2 linked regions of the Acuticoccus sp. I52.16.1 genome follow. The protein of the gene in region 2 interacts with the protein of the main gene of each other region in a pairwise test. Links are inferred from orthologs where the notes say so. Each region holds a gene or a part of one and is shown on either strand. Other genes may lie near its edges.

Region 1 (5,229 bases), 790 kb from region 2 along the record:
CTGGGCGCCGATCGCGGTCGGGTCGTTGATGGCGAACACCGCGTCGATGTCGTCATAGCGCGTCAGGAGGCCTTGCATGACGGCGAGGCCACCCTCGCGCGAGCCCTGACCGTTCTGGTCGTCGGACAGGACGTTGATGCCCGAATGCGCGGAGAACACCTCCTTGCAGCCCTCGACGCGGTCGAGGATCGACGACGACGCGGGGCCGTTGATGATGATCACGTTCCCCTCTTCGCCGATCTGGTCGATGATGTACTGGCACGCCTTGCGGCCGGCGGCGACGTTGTCGGTCATCACGGTCACGTCCGCGCCGGGCGCCGACACGTCGAACGCGGCGACGGTGATGCCGGCGTTCTGCGCGCGCTTCACCGCCGGGGCGATCGCCTTCGCGTCGACCGCGTTCAGCATGATGATGTCGACACCGGCGGCGATGAAGTTGTCGATCTGGCTGACCTGCTTGTTGAGGTCGTAATCGGCCGAGACCGAGGTCACCTGCACATCCGGGTTGATCTCCTTGGCGCGGTCCTCGATGCCCTTGATCGTGGCGACGAAGAACGGGTTGCCGAGGAGGCCGACGGAGATGCCGATCGACTCCAGCTTCTTGTCCTGCGCGCTGGCGCCGGTGGCGACCATGGCGGCGAGCGCCGTGCCGGCGAGCAGCTTGGTGAACTTACCCATGAAACGTTCCTCCCTGTGGTTGGCCTCAGGCTCTCGTGCCCTTGAGGCGGTAGCGATCGAGGGCGACGGCGACGATGATGACGAGGCCCTTGATGATGAACTGCCAGATGTCCGACACGCCGGTCAGGATGAGACCGTTGGACAGGACGGCGATGATGAGCGCGCCGATCAGCGTGCCCCAGATGGACCCGACGCCGCCGACGAAGGACGTGCCGCCCAGGATGACGGCGGCGATGGCGTCGAGCTCGTAGGCCTGGCCGAGTTGCAGGCCGTTCGCCGCGTAGAGACGCGCGGCGGACATCACGCCGCCGAGGCCCGCCATGAGCCCGGACATGGCGTAGACGAACAGCAGCACCAGGGAGACCTTGATGCCCGTCAGCCGGGCCGCCTCCTGGTTGCCGCCGATGGAGTAGATCCACATGCCGAGCACCGTTCGGCGCAGGATCACCCACGACAACAGGATGACCCCGACCGCGATGATGGCGAGCCACGGGACGCCGAACAGCGAGCCGTTGCCGATCGCCTCGAACGGAAGGTCGGAGTTGAAGACGGTGGTGTCGCCACCCAGGAGCCGCGCGAGGCCGCGGACGGCGGTGAGTGTGCCTAAGGTGACGATGAACGGTGGCAGGTTGAGGTAGGCGATCAGCGCGCCGTTGGCGAGGCCGCAGGCGAGGCCCATCCCGAGCGCCAGCGGGATGCCGATCATGCCGATGTCGGGCCACAGCGAGGCGATCACCGCCACCATCGCCGACGCCGCAAGCACCGAGCCGACCGAGAGGTCGATGCCGCCGGTGAGGATGACGAAGGTCATGCCCGCGGCCAGCACGATGTTGATCGACGCCTGCTGCATGACGATCGACAGGTTGTTGACCGTCAGGAACTTGCCCGACAGCAGCTCGAAGCCGATGCCGAGCAGGATCAGCACCGGCAGCATGCCGAGCGCGGTGAAGATCACGCGCAGCTGGTGCTTCCGGTCGAGGCCGCTCTTGGTGTCGTCCTTCGTCGCTGCGGTCACGCTGTCGCTCCTTGGGTGCGGCGCTCGGCGCCGAGGGCGCCCGTCGAATAGGCCATGATCTCCTCCTGCAGGATCGGCTCGCCGCGTGGCGGGGCCACCTCGCCGGCGATCGTCCCCTCGCGCATCACGAGCACGCGGTCCGACACGCCGATGATCTCCGGCAGCTCCGACGAGATGACGATGACGGCGATCCCGTCGCGCGCCAGACTGTCGATCAGGCGGTAGATCTCGGACTTGGCGCCGACGTCGACGCCGCGGGTCGGCTCGTCGAGGATGACGACGCGGGGTCCCAGCTCCAGGAGGCGCGCCAGCAGCACCTTCTGCTGGTTGCCGCCCGACAGGGCGTTGGTGTTCAGCTTGGCGCTGGGGGCACGGATCGCGAGGGACTTCATGGCCTTGCTCGCGCGCCGGCCGGCGGCGCCGGAGTCCAGGAGCCCGCCGGTGCCGGCGTCCCGCTGCAACACGCCGATGTTGACGTTCTCGGAGATCGACATGTCGAGGAAGAGGCCGAGGCCTTTGCGGTCCTCGGTGAGATAGGCGATGCCGTGCGCCAGCGCGTGACGCGGCGAAGCGATGGTCAACGTCGCGCCGTCCAGGACGACGCGGCCGGCCGCCGGCTTCTCGGCACCGTAGATGAGCCGCGCCAGCTCGGTGCGCCCCGAGCCGACGAGGCCGGCGATGCCGATCACCTCGCCATGCCGCACCTCGAACGAGCAGTCGTGGACGAAGTGCCCGTCGCCCAGTCCCTCGACCTTCAGGACCACCGCGCCCGGCTCGACCGCCGTGGCGTGGTCCTTCTTGTAGAAGGTGGAGATGTCGCGCCCGACCATCATCGAAACGACCCGCTCGGCGGTGATCTCACGCTTTTCCAGCGTTCCGACCAGCTCGCCGTCGCGCAGCACGGTGCAACGGTCGGCCAGCGTGTACACCTCCTCCATGCGGTGGGAGATGTAGATGATGGCGATCCCGTCGGCCTTCAGCTGGGCGATGACGTCGAACAGCTTCTCGGTCTCGCGCGTTGTGAGCGCCGTCGTCGGCTCGTCCATGACGATGAGGCGGGCGTTGGTCGAAAGGGCGCGGGCGATCTCCACCATCTGCCGCTCGCCGAGCGACAGGCGCCCGAGCGTGATCGCGGGATGGAAGTCCAGGCCGAGACGCTCGGTCAGGATCTGGCGCGAGCGGCGGTTCATCTCGCGCCGGTCGATGAAGGGCCCGCGGTGCGGCTCCGCGCCGAGGAAGATGTTTTCCGCCACCGTGAGGTTGGGCGACAGCGCCAGCTCCTGGTAGATGACGGCGATGCCGTTGGCCTTCGCGACCTTCGGATCCCCGGTCTCGACCTTCTTGCCGCCGATCAGCACTTCGCCGCCGCGGTCGGCCACGTAGGCCCCGGAAAGGATCTTCATCAAGGTCGACTTGCCGGCGCCGTTTTCGCCCATCAGCGCGTGGACCTCGCCGGCCGCGACCTGAAGCGAGACGTTCGAGAGCGCCTTCACCGGGCCGAAGGTCTTGGAGATCGAACGCATGTCCAGAAGCGTCATTGGGGCCTCGCGCTGGTTTCGGCGACGATCAGGTTGACGCCCTCTTCACGCACCATCCGCTCGTGCGCGGGGGTGATGCCGTCGTCGGTGACGAGCGTGGTGATGCGCGACATCGGCAGGGCCACGACGGGCGGACGCAGGGCGAATTTCGACGAGTCGACGAGGACGATGATCTCGTTCGCCCGCTCGCTCATCTCCTTCACGAACCGCACCAGCAGCGGGTGCTGCTCGAGGATTCCCTCACCCGAGACGCCGAGCGCGCCGACGTAGAACTGCGCCGCATAGTGCGTCGGTCCGGGGACGGGATCGAACAGGATGCCCGGCTCGCGATGGATGTCGCCGCCGCCGACGGTGAGATGACAGGTGCCGTGCTCGGCGAGATAGGCCGCCAGCGGCATCGAGTTGGTGAAGACGCGCACGTTGCGCAGCGCCAGCCGGCAGCCGAAGGTGAAGCAGGTCGACCCGGCGTGGACGATGACCGACGAGCCGTCGCGCACCAGCCCCTCGGCAGCCGCGGCGATGGCACGCTTCTGCTCGACGGCGAGGTCGCGATTTTCGACGAAGGGCAGCGCCGAGGGCGGGCGGCGCCACAGGTTGTCCTCCAGCGCGGCGACACCGCCATAGACTTTGCGCGCGACACCGGCCTCGTTCAGCTTGTCGATATCGCGCCGGACGGTGGCCGCGGAGACGCCGAGCGTCTGCTGCAAGTCGCGCACCGACACGAAAGTCTGTGATGACAACAGCTCGACGATCGACTGTTGCCGCTCAAGGTCGCTCATCCCCAGCCGCCGTTTTGTTACGACTTGCGCACGAGATTAGCGCATTCGCTCACATGAGCAACCCTTTATGAGCGATTTCAATCATCGCCGTGCGTCACCTCGCCCATCCCGTCCGGCCTGCGCCCCCCCCGAGTCTAAGACCCATGGCCCGGTTGCGATCTCGAGTTGCGGCGCCCACCCTGCCGCCCAGCCACGCGGGGAGGACCGGGTGAACGAGCACATCACGGGGGCGGCGCCGCTGCCTTTTCGCAACCATCCCGATCGCCAGACGGCCATCCAGGAGGCGCACGACCGGCCCTACCTGCCGCTGCGGCCGCCGGCGACGATCCACCACCTCGCCTTCCTCACCGCCGACGACGAGACGCGCCTCGGCCTCTACGCGGCGGTGTTCGGGCTGGAGACGGCCGGCGAAGCGCCGCACACGATCCGCGAGGACGGCGACCTCATCGTCCGCCTCGAGCCGCACACCGAGTTCATGACGCTGAGCCTCATCGGCCGTGCGGGACCGGCGGAGGGCGCGGCGCGCCTCACCGCCATCGCGGCCCGCACGCCGGCCAGCGCGGAGCTCCTGGTGGCGCTGCGGCTGCGGCTGGTGGACCGGCCCGGCCCGGCCTCGGACGCGACCATCGGCGGCATCCTGCGCGGCGACCTCGTGCTGGCGACGACGTGCCGGCCCGGCCCCGACGGTTTCATCGACTTCGAGGTCGCGGCGCCGGAGATGGGACCGTCGCAGCTCGGCCGACGCATCCAGCGCCTCCTCGAGGCGGAGACCTACCGCACCGTCTCGCTCATCGGGATCCCCGAGGCGCGCCGCTTCGCCCCGGTGCTGAACGAGCTGGAGGGCGACCTCGCCGACGTCACCGAGGCGCTGACCAAGGGCGCGCAGAGCGACGAGGCGATCCTGACCAAGCTGCAGCATCTGTCGGCCCGCACCGAGGCGATGCGCTCGGCCACCAGCTACCGGTTCGCCGCCAGCCGCGCCTACGCCAAGCTGGTGGAGGAGCGGTTGGAAACGCTGCTGGAGGCCAAGCTCGACGAGCGGGCGACCCTGTCCGGCTTCATCACCGCCAGCCTCGCCCCCGCGGTTCGCACGATCACCTCCACGGAGCGGCGGCAGGACGAGCTGAGCCAGGCCATCGGCCGCGCGCTCGACGTGCTGCGCACGCGGGTCGACGTGTCGATGGACAAGGCCAACCAGGAGATCATGCGCACCATGAAC
Region 2 (8,170 bases):
AAGTCGCCCCAGGCGGCGAAGGCGAGGCGTCCACCCGGGCGCATCGCGCGGGCGATGTTGGCGAAGGCCGCCACCGGGTCGGCGAAGAACATGACACCGAAGCGGGACGAGACCACGTCGAATTGCGCCGGCGGGAAGGGGTAGGTCTGCGCGTCGGCGACGACGATCTCGGCGTTGGTGAGGCCCGCCGCGGCCAGCGCGTCGCGGCCGGCCCGGGCGAGCCCGTCGGAAATGTCGACGCCGAGGACGCGGCCGCCGGGGGCGACGCGCGCGGCGAGCTGGCGAGTCGTCTCACTGGCCGCACCGCCGATGTCGAGCGCGTCCTCGCCGGGGGCGGGGGCGAGGATCTCCAGGAGGCGCAGGGTGATCCCGTGATAGAGGCGGTCGAGTGTCGGCTGCATGTCACGCCATCGCAGCAGGGCCGGGCCTCCATTCCAAAACGCGCGCTGGCCGGCGTTCGGATCGTCCGTGGCGGGGCCGGTCATCGTCTCACCTTTTCCCGTGGGGCCGCGGCGGTGCTGCGCCGGGGGCACCGCCAGCCGGGGCGGCCCGGCATCATATCGCAGCCGCGCTCGCGGGTCAGGTGCGCGCCGATACAGGGTCGCGGCGACGCCGACCAGCTGGCCGAGCGGGGTGCTCCAGCCGTCGGAGAAGCCCATTTCCTCGTGCTTGTCGCGGGGCGCGCGGTCGGCATGCCTGGCGATGGTCGAGCCCGCGTCGCGCCGCCGCCGAGTGCGCATAAAAAAAGGGCCGCGCGAGGCGCGGCCCTTTCTGTCCGTGAGGACGGTGGCGCGGGCTTAGAAGCCCATGCCGCCCATGCCGCCCATGTCGCCACCGGCCGGCATCGCCGGGCCGGAGTCCTTCTTGGGGGCCTCGGCGACCATCGCCTCGGTCGTGACGAGCAGCGACGCGATCGACGCGGCGTCCTGGAGAGCGTGACGCACGACCTTCTTCGGGTCGATGATCCCGCGCTCGATCATGTTGCCGTACTCTTCGTTCTGCGCGTCGAAGCCGAAGTCGATGTTGTCGTTCTCGAGGATCTTGCCGACCACGACGGAGCCTTCGACACCGGCGTTCTCGGAGATCTGACGCACCGGAGCCTCGAGGGCGCGCAGCACGATCTTGATGCCGGCCGCGACGTCCGGGTTGTCGGAGGAGAGCTTGGCGACGGCGGTCTTGGCGCGCAGCAGGGCGACACCACCACCCGGAACGATGCCTTCCTCGACGGCCGCACGGGTCGCGTTGAGGGCGTCGTCGACGCGGTCCTTCTTCTCCTTCACCTCGACCTCGGTGGCACCACCGACGCGGATGACGGCCACACCACCGGCGAGCTTCGCGAGGCGCTCCTGGAGCTTCTCACGGTCGTAGTCGGAGGTGGTCTCTTCGATCTGCTGCTTGATCTGCGCGACGCGGCCCTTGATGTCCTCGGCGTCACCGGCGCCGTCGACGATCGTGGTCTCGTCCTTGTTGATCGACACCTTCTTGGCGCGGCCCAGCATCTCGATCGAGACGGACTCGAGCTTGATGCCGAGGTCCTCGGAGACGACCTGGCCGTTCGTCAGGATGGCGATATCCTGCAGCATGGCCTTGCGACGGTCACCGAAGCCCGGCGCCTTCACGGCCGCGACCTTCAGGCCACCGCGGAGCTTGTTGACGACGAGCGTGGCCAGAGCCTCACCCTCGACGTCCTCGGCGATGATGAGGAGCGGGCGGCCGGACTGCACGACGGCCTCGAGGATCGGAAGCATCGCCTGGAGGTTGGAGAGCTTCTTCTCGAAGATGAGGATGTAGGGATCCTCGAGCTCGGTCGTCATCTTCTCGGCGTTCGTCACGAAGTACGGCGAGATGTAGCCGCGATCGAACTGCATGCCCTCGACGACTTCGAGCTCGGTCTCGAGCGACTTGGCCTCTTCGACGGTGATGACACCCTCGTTGCCGACCTTCTGCATCGCCTCGGCGATCATCGCGCCGACTTCCTTGTCGCCGTTGGCGGAGATGGTGCCGACCTGGGCGACTTCGTCGGAGGTGTTGATGGTGCGGGCGCGGGCGTCGAGGTCCTTGATGGCCGCGACGACGGCCATGTCGATGCCGCGCTTCAGATCCATCGGGTTCATGCCGGCGGCCACGGACTTGGCGCCTTCACGGACGATCGACTGGGCCAGAACGGTCGCGGTGGTGGTGCCGTCGCCGGCGAGGTCGTTGGTCTTGGAGGCGACCTCACGCACCATCTGCGCGCCCATGTTCTCGAACCGGTCTTCCAGCTCGATCTCTTTGGCGACGGTCACGCCGTCCTTCGTGATGCGCGGGGCACCGAAGGACTTCTCGATGACGACGTTGCGACCCTTCGGGCCGAGCGTCACCTTGACGGCATTGGCGAGGATGTCGACGCCGCGGAGCATCTTGTCGCGCGCGTCGGTCGAAAACTTAACTTCCTTAGCAGCCATGTGGGGCTCCCTTAAATCTGTTCGAGGCGCGGTGAGTTAGGCGGAGACGGCGACGCCTTCGACGACGCCCATGATGTCGCTCTCCTTCATGATGAGGAGGTCCTCACCGTCGAGCTTCACCTCGGTGCCGGACCACTTGCCGAACAGGACGCGGTCGCCAGCCTTCACGTCGAGCGGCTGGACGGAGCCGTTCTCGTCGCGGGCGCCGGGGCCGACGGCGATGACTTCGCCTTCCTGCGGCTTCTCTTTGGCGGTATCGGGGATGATGATCCCGCCCTTGGTCTTGGTGTCGGACTCGATGCGGCGCACGACGACGCGGTCGTGCAGCGGACGGAAGTTCATATCTGTCCTCATGACAAAAAGGGGCGTTGGTGCCCGGTCTCTGAGTGTCTTGCCGCTGTTGGCACTCCCCTGAGGTGAGTGCCAAGCGCTGGCCGGGAGATATGATGGGTGCGTCCGAGTGTCAACGCGCGAATGTGACGAGCGTCACACTTTTTGCGTCCTTCAGATGGGGGCGGGGGTGGGGCGGATCAATCGCGCGGCGGCATTCCATCCATTGCGCCGGGCCGGTCCGATCGCTCGTGACCGGGTGATGATGTGAAAGCCCGGCGAATAGTGTGCGATGGCACGGGCCGGTGCGGCCGATCGCGCGGAGCGGGGTCAGCCGGTGCCGGCGGCGGGGCCGGAGATCATGCGGGTCATCGCGTGACGCAACGCCGCATCGTCGGACGGTTTGGAGAAGACCTCGGCGCAGCCGTAGTAGTCCATCAAATCTTCCTTCAGCCCGTGCCCGGTGTGGAAGATGATCGGGACGTCGCGCGCCTGCAGAATATCGGCGACCGGGAAGACGTCGCCGCCGATGATCGCGACGTCGAGCAGGGCGAGGTCCAGGAGTTCGGTCCTCGCGGCCTCGATCGCCTCGTCCAGCCGGGCGATCGGGCCGACGACGTCGAGGCCCATGTCGATCTCGAGCATCATTTTCAGCGTCAGTGCGATGAGAGCCTCGTCCTCCACCAATAGGACGCGCTGGCGTCGGGTCGCCATCGGCCGCAGCAGGCGGGTGGATTCGCAGGGTTCTGCAATCATGGGACGTGGCTCCTGGCAGACGTCGGTTGGAGGGTGGGGGCACGCGCTGCGGCGCCGACCTGCACGCCGGCCTCGAAGGTGAGGGTGAGCCGGACGCCGGCCCGCCCCTCGCTGCGTGACAGGACCGCCCCCATCTGGGCGGTCGACATCTCGATCAGCTCGGAGCCGAAGCCCCGGCGCGTCGCTTCGGTGCCGCTGGGGCGGAACGAGGGCGAGATTTCCTCCCACGTCAGCCGAATCAGCTCGGCGCCGTCACCGTGGACGCGCTCCCAGCGCACGCTCACCCGCCCCTCCAGCGAGGACCAGGCACCGTGCTTCAGCGCGTTGGTGGCCAATTCGTTGAGGATGAGGCCCATGGGTGTGATCCGGCTCTGCGGCAGCCATTGGCTCGGCCCGTCGAGTTCCAGTGCGGCGCGGCTGGCGGGGTAGGGGGCCAGCACCGCCTCGAGCACCTCGCCCAACGGCGCGCCGTCCTCCATCTCGTAGCCGAGGCTGACGACGTGCGCGGCGGCGAGCGCGGCGATGCGCTGGTCCAGCTCGCGCACCAGCGCCGGCACGTGATCCTGGCCGAGGGACGAGAGCTTCACCAGCGCGCGGATCACGGCGAAGAGGTTCTTCACCCGGTGGTTCAATTCGCGGGTCATGACGCGCTGCCGCTCGCGCAGCTCCACCTTGGCCGTCACGTCCCGGTCCACCTGCAGGACGAGCGTGTCGCCTCCGCTGATCGCCATGCGTTGCAGGGTGGTCGAGGTGTAGACGGTGCGGCCCGATCTGGCGTGCCACTCGGCCTCGCCGGTCCACGATCGCCCGCGTTCGATCGTCGCCAGGATCTCCGGCCATTCACTGGAGAATCGAGCCCACATGCGCTCATGGGCGATCTCGCCCTGCATCTCCTCGGCGGTGAAGCCGAACATCGCTTCCGCGCCGCGGTTCCAGCGTCGCACCCCGCGGCGCATGCACCACACGGAGATCGCGTCCTGCGACAGCTCCAGAACCTCGGACATCTTGTCGGACAGGACGTCCTCGCGCATGTCGCCCAGCACGTCGAAGGTGCCGGACATGCGGCGTGGCGCACCGTCTTCGAACAGCGCGACGCCGCGTGAGCGCACCCGCAGCGTCGCTCCGTCGGCGGTTCGGCAACGCAGGACCTGGTCGTAGGGGGTGGCGGGGTTGGCGAGGTGGGCGGCGATCTTCTCCTCGAACGCGGCGAGGTCCTCCTCGAAGACCAGCGCGCGCCAGTGCGCCATCAGCGGCGGCCGGGTGGACGGGGCGAATCCCAGCGCACGCCAGAAGCCCGGGCTGATGTAGCAGTTGTCCGGCTCGAGCAGGTCCCAGAACCACAGGCCGTCGGTCAGCACCCCCTCGCGCAGCATACGCCCGTAGAGGCCGCTGCGCCGTGCCACCTCGAACTCGTGCTCCAGGTAGGTTTCGCCCAGATCGGCCGGGAGCGCGGGGCAGTTGACGCCGCACCGGCTGGTGGGGAAGCAGTAGTTGAATGTACTGACATCGACCATGGACACACTCGCTCTGGCATCGACTGTCATAGGCGTGCCGTCTTGCATCCAGCTGCGTTGGATTTTCCGCACATTTCTCGCGAAAATTGTAAAATCGGCCGGGTGCCGCGCCTGTGACGGTGCATCGCCCCACGCGGGTCCGCCGCGGGGCCGGTAGGTGCGATGCGGTGGAGACCGCGCCGGCCGCGTACTCTAGAGGAGAAGGATGAGTTCCTCGTCCGCCTCCCTCGCCTCCGCCCGACACCACCCCGCCGGCATCTTCGCCATCATCGCGGGGGCGGGGTTGTTCGGCACCACGGCCTACTTCGGCCGGGTGCTGCCGGAATTCGGCATGGCCGCACCCGCCGTCACCTTCTTCCGCTTCGCGCTCACCGCGCTGGTGCTGGCGCCGTTCCTGGTCGTGCGCGGGCCGCGGCGGACGGCGACGCTGTGGGGGATCGCCGGCGGAGCCACCATCGCGCTCGGGTGGATCGGCTACGTCGTGGCGCTGCGGAGCCTGCCGGTCGCCGAGGTGGCGGTCCTCTTCATGACCTACCCGTTGTTCGCCATCGCCTTCGCCGCGCTCCTGTTCGGCGAGCGGCCGGGGACGCGCGGGGCGCTCGCGGCGGTCCTCATCGTCGCCGCGGCGCTGGTGGGCACGCCCATCGTTTCGTTCGGGGGGGCGGCGACGGCGATTCTCTTCGGCCTCACGACGCCGGCGGCTTACGGCTTCCTGCTCAACGTGATCGCCCATCGGCTCGGCGCGCTACCGCCCCTGGCGGCCACCGGTTCGGTCTCGCTGGGGGCGGTGCTGGGAGTGGCGCCGCTGCTCGTCCAGCTGCCGCCGGCCGAGATCCTGCCGCTCGAGCCGGCCGCGCTCGTCACCATCGCCGTCATGGCGATCGCCAGCGCGCTGCTGCCGCAACTCCTCTACGTGACGTTCGCGCCGCGGCTCGGCGCGGTGTCGACCGCGATCGCCGGCAGTGCGGAATTGCCCACCATGTTCCTGATCGGCTGGCTGGCGTTCGGCGAGCCGTTGACGCTGGCCCACGGGGCTGCCGCCTGCCTGATCATGACCGCGATCGCGATCACCCCGCAGCGCCCGCCCGCGACCCGCATGCACGCCCCCCTCGGCGAAGCGCCGGAGGACGCGGGCCCCGACCGCTGACGCACAGACGGTCTGCGGCCCGGACCCTCACTTGCCCAGATCATCACTCGCGCCCGGACACGCTAGTGGATTGACCCATTCAAAAGGGTCCGTTTTGGGATTCCGTTGAGGGTAAGCCCGTGCGAATGAGAGAGATGCGAACAGGCATCTCCTTCACGGTCTCGGGGACCGAGCGAACGCGGCTCGAAGCCATCGTTTCGGGCCGGAACACCCCGCAAAAGCATATGTGGCGGGCGCGCATCGTGCTGCTGACGGCCGACGGGCACGGCACCCACGCGATCATGGCGGCGACCTGCAAGAGCAAGACCAGCGTCTGGCGATGGCAGGAGCGGTTCGCCGCGGACGGCGTCGAGGGGCTGCTCTGGGACAAGTCCCGGCCGCCGGGCAAGGCGCCGGTCGCGCCCGACAAAGTGGCCGAGGTGGTGCGGTTGACCCATGAGCCGCCGCCCCACGAGGCGACCCACTGGACGGCACGGGCCATGGCGAAGGCTGTCGGGCTTGGCGTCGTCACGGTGCAGCGGATCTGGGCCGCGCATGGCCTCGCCCCGCACCGCTGGCGCACCTTCAAGCTCTCCCGCGACCCCGCCTTCGTGGAGAAGCTGCGTGATGTCGTGGGGCTTTACGTGGCGCCGCCGGCCCACGCCGTGGTGCTGTCGATCGACGAGAAGAGCCCGATCCAGGCGCTCGACCGCACCCAGCCCGGCCTTCCGCTGAAGAGGGGCCGCGGCGCCACCATGACCCACGACTACAAACGCAACGGCACCACGACGCTGTTCGCCGCGCTCAATGTCCTGACCGGCGAGGTCTTCGGGAAAAACATGTCGCGCCACCGCCATCAGGAGTTCATCAGGTTCCTGAACGCGCTGGAACGCGACATCCCGCCGGGCCGGATCGTCCATGTCGTCCTCGACAACGTGTCCTCGCACAAGACGCCCGAGGTCAGGCGATGGCTCGCCCGCCATCCCCGCTGGACCTTCCACTTCACCCCGACATCGAGTTCCTGGCTCAATGCCGTCGAGGGCTTCTTCGCCAAACTCACCCGCCGACGACTGAAGTACGGCGTCTTCACCGGCGTCGTCGACCTGCAGGCCGCCATCAACCGCTTCATCGCCCAACACAACGACACCGAGGCTAAGCCCTTCGTCTGGCGCGCCGATCCCGATGCCATTATCGCCGCACGCAAACGCGGGTTCCAAGCGTTTGAGTCAATCCACTAGGGCCGGGCGTCACTCGCCGAAGGTGCGCGGCAAGACGACGAACGTCGGCCGCTCCGGCAGCGAGTTGAGCGAGACGCGCAGCACCGGGTCCGACGGCATGGCGATGGTCAGCCCGTCGGCACGGGTGCGGTTGATGAAGTCGGCCAGCGTATAGGCGCCGAACCAATGCATCGGGATGGCGATCGACGCGCGCAGCCGCGACACGACCTCCATCATCGCCCGCTGGTCCATCGTGTAGGAGCCGTCGACCGGCACGAACACCACGTCGAGCCGGCCGATCTCGGCGACCTGCGCATCCGAGAGCGGTTGGTGCAGGTGGCCGAGGTGGCCGATGCAAAGGCCCTGGATCTCGTAGATGAAGATGGAGTTGCCGTCGGCCTCGACGCCCAGATAGTTGCGGATGTCGGAGGTGACGTTGCGCACCAGCACCTCGCCGACCTGGAGCATATGTTGCGCCGGTTGCCCGTCTTCGCCCCATCCCTTCAAAACGTGCGGGATCGCGGGATCGGGGAAGTTCGTAAAATGGCTGGTGTGGGCGTGGTTCATCGTGACGACGTCCGGCGTCGGACCGGCGCCGGCGCTTCCGGCATAGTCGGTGGCGATGGTGGTCCCGTCGGGCGCGGTGATGCGAAAGGTCGAGTGGCCGATGTAGCGGATCTCGACGGTGTAATCGCGCTGCGGCGTCTCGTTGGCGACGCGGATGATGCGCGCGTTCGGGAAGGCGTCGGCGATGGCGTGGCAGTTGGAGAACTGCGCGGACGC

Evidence for each region. The genes of interacting proteins can lie anywhere in the genome.
Region 1: the proteins of groL (region 2) and MRB58_RS08605 interact in binary tests that used the Escherichia coli proteins (3 or more experiments, as listed by UniProt). The link is inferred for Acuticoccus sp. I52.16.1 from one-to-one orthologs.

Annotation. Positions count from the first base shown.
Region 1 is NZ_CP094828.1:1,923,024-1,928,252, forward strand. Bases 2,120-5,086 are described here. They hold MRB58_RS08605 (DeoR/GlpR family DNA-binding transcription regulator), read right to left. Parts: upstream 4,011-5,086; coding sequence 3,228-4,010; downstream 2,120-3,227. Other genes in these bases: MRB58_RS08600 (sugar ABC transporter ATP-binding protein), read right to left, coding at 2,120-3,231; MRB58_RS08610 (DUF3422 domain-containing protein), read left to right, coding at 4,219-5,086. Also shown: MRB58_RS08590 (ABC transporter substrate-binding protein), read right to left, coding at 1-678; MRB58_RS08595 (ribose ABC transporter permease), read right to left, coding at 704-1,693; more of MRB58_RS08600, read right to left, coding at 1,690-2,119; more of MRB58_RS08610, read left to right, coding at 5,087-5,229. UniProt on the Escherichia coli protein: Represses ulaG and the ulaABCDEF operon. Two ulaR binding sites have been identified in each promoter.
Region 2 is NZ_CP094828.1:1,128,366-1,136,535, reverse strand. The notes cover bases 122-3,061. They hold groL (chaperonin GroEL), read right to left. Parts: upstream 2,445-3,061; coding sequence 798-2,444; downstream 122-797. Other genes in these bases: groES (co-chaperone GroES), read right to left, coding at 2,481-2,786; MRB58_RS05085 (class I SAM-dependent methyltransferase), read right to left, coding at 122-401. Also shown: more of MRB58_RS05085, read right to left, coding at 1-121; MRB58_RS05070 (response regulator), read right to left, coding at 3,105-3,530; MRB58_RS05065 (sensor histidine kinase), read right to left, coding at 3,527-5,044; MRB58_RS05060 (DMT family transporter), read left to right, coding at 5,250-6,191; MRB58_RS05055 (IS630 family transposase), read left to right, coding at 6,326-7,408; MRB58_RS05050 (MBL fold metallo-hydrolase), read right to left, coding at 7,418-8,170.